DNA from 2 places in the Methylophilus sp. DMC14 genome. Region 1 is predicted to be linked to the other one. Evidence: predicted binding sites of a transcription regulator. Region 1 holds the regulator's gene; the other holds the start of a gene.
What was found. The regulator sigma-54, encoded in region 1, starts transcription at its own class of promoters, with help from an activator protein. The targets are predictions, from matches to a motif close to TGGCACNNTTCCTGCT.
Positions count from the first base shown of each region.

Region 1 (3,211 bases):
CAGTGGCGAAGTGATCGGCTTGCTGGGTCCCAACGGGGCAGGCAAAACCACCAGCTTTTACATGATTGTAGGGTTGGTTGCGCTGGATGAAGGCAACATTACGCTGAATGGCGCCGACGTGAGCCGCGCGCCCATGCATGAGCGCGCGCGCATGGGCCTGGCTTATCTGCCCCAAGAAGCATCCATTTTCCGCAAGCTCAGCGTAACCGACAACATCCTCGCCATTCTTGAAACCCGTCCCTATACGGAAGAGCAGCGTGAGGCAAGGCTTGAGTCCTTGCTGGATCAATTGCATATCCAGCACATCCGCAACAGTCAGGCCGTCAGCTTGTCTGGTGGCGAACGTCGACGCGTTGAAATTGCGCGCTGCCTGGCCACTGACCCTAAATTTATTTTGCTGGATGAACCGTTCGCCGGGATTGATCCGATTGCCGTGATCGAAATCCAGAAAATCATCCGCTACCTGAGCAGTCAGAATATTGGTATTTTAATCACCGACCACAATGTGCGCGAAACGCTGGACATCTGTGACCGCGCTTATATTGTCAATGAAGGCGCTGTGTTTGCAGCAGGCACGCCCGATGAAATCATTCAGAACGAAGGTGTGCGTGAAGTGTATCTGGGCAAGAATTTTAGGCTGTAATCCGTCATGAAACAGAACCTGCAATTACGTATTTCGCAAAATCTGGCGCTGACGCCGCAGCTGCAGCAATCGATCCGTTTGCTGCAACTTTCCACGCTGGAACTGAACCAGGAACTAGAAACCATCCTGCAGGAAAACCCGTTACTGGAAATGTCAGACGGTGAAGAAGGCGAGTTTGAAGATAACACACCGCCTCCCCCCACTGTAGAAGCTGAGCCGACAGATGCCAGCTCGTTTGACATGGCAACGCAGCAAGAGATCACCGCACCGGCAGAAAGTCTGCGTGAAGACTTGCACGATGAGTTGGGCGGGAGCGAGAGCGACCTGCCCAATTTAAACGAGGAATTCACGCCGCCAGAGTTTGAAGATGATTATGAAGAGTTTGGCAGCACCAGCAACTGGGACGAAGCCGGACGCAATCATCAGGAAGACGAAGACAGTGACTTTTCCAGACAGGAAACCACCAGCATCAGTTTGCGCGAGCATCTGATTGACCAGATACAACTGGCACATTTGTCGCAACGTGACATGAGCCTGGTCAAACTGCTACTGGATAGCATCACTGATGATGGCTATCTGGAGCAAGATCTGCAGGAGATTGTGGAGCACTTGCCACTCGAACTTGAGGTCGAGCTGCTGGAACTGGAAACCGCCCTCAAGCTGATCCAGAATCTGGACCCTGTAGGCGTAGGTGCGCGCGATTTACGCGAGTGCCTGCTCTTGCAACTGACGCGTTTGCCGCAAGAAACGCCACACTTGCAAACCGCCATTGCCATTGCCAAAGACCACCTGGCGCTGCTTGCCAACAAAGACTTTGTCAAACTGCGCAAGGTGCTTGGTTGCGATGAAGCGGTACTCAAGGCGGCGCAGCACCTGATCCGCCAGCAAAACCCCAGACCCGGCAGCGAGTTTTCCAGCTTTAGTCACGATCACTTTATCCAGCACGATGTGGTGGTTAAAAAAATCAAGGGCATTTGGGTCGCCTCCTTAAATGATGGCGTGATCCCCAAACTGCGCATCAACCAGATGTATGCGGACATCCTCAAGCGCAACCGCGAGAGTTCAGGCCAATACCTGCAAAGCCAGATGCAGGAAGCCAAATGGATGATCAAGAATATCCAGCAGCGTTTCTCGACCATTTTGCGCGTGTCGCAAGCCATTGTAGACCGCCAACGCAACTTCTTTGAGCATGGTGAAATAGCCATGCGCCCACTGGTACTGCGTGAAATCGCCGAAGAACTCGACTTGCATGAAAGCACAGTTTCACGTGTCACCACGCATAAGTATATGCTCACACCGCGTGGCGTCTATGAACTCAAATACTTCTTTGGCAGCTCGGTAGCCACAGACGCAGGCGGCTCCTGCTCTGCCACCGCCATCCGAGCCTTGATCAAGCAAATGGTGGCCGAAGAAAACCCGAAAAAGCCTTTGTCGGACAACCAGATCACCGACACACTGGCACAACAAGGCATCGTCGTTGCCCGCCGTACCATAGCCAAATATCGCGAGTCCCTGAATATTCCGCCCGCGAACTTGCGCAAAACGCTCTAAACAAAAAAGGCCGCAGATGCGGCCTTTTTTGTTTCTCAGCTCCGATCACCTGATTGTGATCTTGGCAAATTTACGTTTACCCACCTGTGCGATCACTGTCACACCTTTAGTCAAAGGCAGATTCTTATCATCCACCTTGACGCTGTCGAGCTTGACGCCGCCTTGCTGCACTGCGCGCATGGCTTCACTGGTGCTTTCAACCAGGCCCGCCTGTTTTAACAATTGGCTAATGCCGATGCTGTCGCCTTCAATGGTCACTTCAACTTCGGGCACGTCATCCGGGATGCCGCCTTTGGCACGGGTCTGGAAGTCCTGCAAGGCTTTTTCAGCCGCGGCTTGACCATGGAAACGCGCCACAATTTCTTGGGCAAAGCCGACCTTGATATTGCGGGGGTTTGCGCCACTGGCGACTTGCGCCTTCCATTCGGCAATGGTTTCCAGCGTCGCAAAAGACAGCAAATCAATATAGCGCCACATCAGTTCATCTGAAATCGACATGATCTTGGCAAAAATAGTCTCTGGCGCCTCGCTAATGCCAATGTAGTTACCGAGTGATTTGGACATTTTATTGACGCCATCCAGCCCTTCCAGCAGCGGCATCATCAGCACACATTGCTGCGACTGGCCGGCCTGCTTTTGCAACTCACGCCCCATGAGCAGGTTAAACTTCTGGTCGGTACCACCGAGCTCAAGATCCGCTTGCAGGGCGACCGAATCATATCCTTGCAGTAACGGGTACAGAAACTCGTGAATCGCAATCGGTTGATTACCCTTGAAGCGTTTGGAGAAGTCATCCCGCTCCAGCATGCGGGCCACGGTATTGCTGGCAGCCAGCTTGATCATCCCCGCCGCACCGAGTTCACTTAACCAGTTGGAGTTAAAAACAATCTCGGTTTTGGTGGGATCCAGTATTTTGAAGACTTGTGCGGCATAGGTATCGGCGTTGGCCTTGACCTGCTCCACGGTTAAGGGTGGACGGGTGGCGCTTTTGCCCGTTGGGTCACCAATCATGCCGGT
Region 1 is NZ_JBQUZA010000002.1:462,645-465,855, forward strand. It holds gene lptB (LPS export ABC transporter ATP-binding protein) at 1-643, shown strand, start outside; gene ACT53C_RS06520 (RNA polymerase factor sigma-54) at 650-2,194, shown strand; gene tyrS (tyrosine--tRNA ligase) at 2,240-3,211, opposite strand, start outside.

Region 2 (3,211 bases), on a different contig from region 1:
AGGCGTTAAAGGCGGCTACTTCCCAGTGCCTCCTGTCGATTCATTGCATGACATCCGCTCTGCCATGGTCATGACTTTGGAAGAATTGGGCGTGCCTGTTGAAGTGCACCACCACGAAGTGGCAACAGCGGGTCAATGTGAAATCGGTACTAAATTTGCGACCTTGGTACAGCGTGCTGACTGGACGCAAATCCTGAAATACGTAGTGACTAATACTGCACACGCTTACGGTAAAACTGCTACATTTATGCCTAAACCGATGTTTGGTGACAACGGCTCCGGTATGCACGTACACCAGTCAGTATGGAAAGATGGCAAAAACCTGTTTGCAGGTAACGGCTATGCAGGCCTGAGCGACTTCGCTCTGTACTACATCGGCGGCATCATCAAGCACGCACGTGCACTGAATGCGATTACCAACCCAGGCACCAACTCATACAAGCGCTTGGTTCCACACTACGAAGCACCAGTCAAACTGGCTTACTCAGCTAAAAACCGTTCTGCTGCGATTCGTATTCCATTTGTGCATTCAGACAAAGCACGCCGTGTTGAAGCGCGCTTCCCAGACCCGATTGCTAACCCATACTTGGCTTTCTCAGCCCTGTTGATGGCTGGTCTGGATGGCGTTCAGAACAAGATTCACCCAGGTGAACCAGCGACTAAAGACTTGTACCATCTGCCACCAGAAGAAGATGCATTGATCCCAACGGTATGTTCATCTCTGGAACAAGCATTGGAGTATCTGGATAAAGACCGCGAGTTCTTAACACGCGGCGGCGTTTTCTCAGACGACTGGATTGATGCATACATTGCATTGAAAATGGAAGAAGTCACTAAACTGCGCCAAACACCACACCCAGTGGAATTTGGCCTGTACTACTCTTGCTAATCACAAGAGCACGCACTAAAACAGGGCAGCCCAGGGCTGCCCTGTTTTTTTATGTGCGCGCTGTTCCGTCAACGTTTTTAGGCGAGCAGACGTTGATACCCTCAACGATCTACTCTAAACTATTGCCATGAAAAGACTTTTTTACATTTGCACCTTCGCGCTCATGTGCAACCAAAGCTGGGCAGATATTTACAAATATACCGACAGTAACGGCGTCACCACCTATACCAATATCAAACCCGAAGGCAAAAGCAAGGCAGAGCTCATTATTAGTGGGCCCAGAACCACAGAGCCTCCACCCCCTGCCAGGGAGAAAAAAGCCAATGTAAAAACACCCTCTCCGGCCGATTTTCCCAAAGTCGATAATCAGACACAAAATCAACGCGACCAAAAGCGGCGAGAGCTATTAATGAACGAGCTTTCTCAAGAAAAACAAGCACTTGAGAATGCACGCCTGTTATATGAAGAAGCCCAGAACACGCCAGAAGTCTATAGAGGTGCCAATGGAAAAACGTTTAGGAATGTCGCCAAGTATGAAGAAAAACTGCGAGTGATTGAGGCCGAAATTCAGGCACATGAGCGCAATATCGAGCTGTTAAATAAAGAACTCAACCTTTAAATGCACCATTTTGGGGGCTTGCTCAATCATTTTTACGTTTCTTGTAAGAATTGGCTTGGGTTTTGCTTTAAAACAGGGCGTGATTCACTCTTTTTAACAAGCTCAGGACATGGTACAGAAATCTCCCAACGGCTTTAGTGGTTTAGAGCATATTGCCACGGCAGTCATTTTGCTTAATAACCAACTAGAAGTTACTTACGCAAACTCCAGCGCCGAGATTCTGTTTGCATTTAGTGCCAACCAGATTCAAGGGGCGCATATCCATGACGTGTTTGTGAATTGCGAAATTTTGCAAATGGCCGTGACTAACGCCATAGAAACACAGAGCCCATATCGTGAGCATGAGTTTGCACTGACCACCCAACGCGGCCATACAACGGCCGTGACCTGCACAGCCACCCCTATTTCAGCCGCGTTCAACCAAACGCCGGAAGACATGCTGATTCTGGAATTTGTGCAAATGGATCAGCAATTGCGTATTGCGCGTGAAGAGCGCATGTTGATACAGCAGCAAGCCAACTCTGAATTACTCAGGAATCTGGCGCATGAGATCCGCAACCCGCTAGGCGGCTTGCGTGGTGCGGCACAATTGCTTGAATTTGAGTTGCCGCAACCCAGCCTAAAAGAATATACCCAGGTGATTATCAAAGAGGCTGACAGACTACATAGCCTCATGGACAGACTGCTGGCACCACACCGCGTGCCAAAATATGAGCCCACCAACATTCATGAAGTGCTGGAGCGCGTACGCAGTCTGTTACTGGCAGAATCGCCTAACCATATCCGCGTGATCCGCGACTACGATACCAGCTTGCCGGAGCTCATTGGCGATCGCGAAAAACTGATCCAAGCCGTGCTCAATATTGCGCGTAATGCGGCACAAGCGATGCAGCAGCACCAGACCGAAGGTGCGAGCATTACTTTCCGCACGCGTGCTGAGCGCCAAATTACGCTAGCCAGAAAACGTTACCGTGTCGGGATTCATTTAGAGATTATTGATAACGGCCCAGGCATCCCTGCCGGCATCAAAGAACGTATTTTCTACCCACTGGTATCCGGTCGTGAAGGCGGCACAGGCTTGGGCCTGGCCTTGGCACAAACCTTTATTACCCAGCACCACGGCATGATCGATTGTGACTCGCAGCCGGGTAAAACCATCTTCCATATATTGCTACCTATTGAAAGTACGCAATTAAAATCATCCGTACAATAATTCACGAGAAACAGCTATGAAGCCAATCTGGATCCTAGACGACGACAAATCCATCCGCTGGGTGTTTGAAAAAGCCCTGGCGCGCACCGACTTTGATTTCAAAACATTTTCCTCCCCAGCAGAAGCCCTCAACGCTTTAAATCGTGAACAACCCCAAGTCATCGTCAGTGACATCCGCATGCCCAATGGCTCGGGCCTGGACTTTTTATCCGAGGTGAAGCAGCGGTATCCTGAAATTCCAGTCATTATCATGACCGCCTACTCAGACCTCGAAAGTGCTGTCGCAGCCTTTCAGGGTGGCGCGTTTGAGTATCTGGCCAAACCGTTTGATGTAGATCAAGCCATCGAAATTATCAAACGTGCCGTTGAAGAAAGCATGCGTCAATCTGTCGAGGCCGTAGAAGACACCGGCCCCTCGCCAGAAATCATCGGCCAGGCCCCCGCCATGCAAGAGGTTTTCCGTGCCATTGGCCGCCTGAGCCGCTCGCAC
Region 2 is NZ_JBQUZA010000001.1:816,908-820,118, reverse strand. It holds gene glnA (type I glutamate--ammonia ligase) at 1-889, shown strand, start outside; gene ACT53C_RS04005 (DUF4124 domain-containing protein) at 1,017-1,508, shown strand; gene glnL (nitrogen regulation protein NR(II)) at 1,618-2,721, shown strand; gene ntrC (nitrogen regulation protein NR(I)) at 2,738-3,211, shown strand, end outside.
Region 2: the regulator sigma-54 is predicted to act here: its motif matches at 1,560-1,575, upstream of glnL (nitrogen regulation protein NR(II)).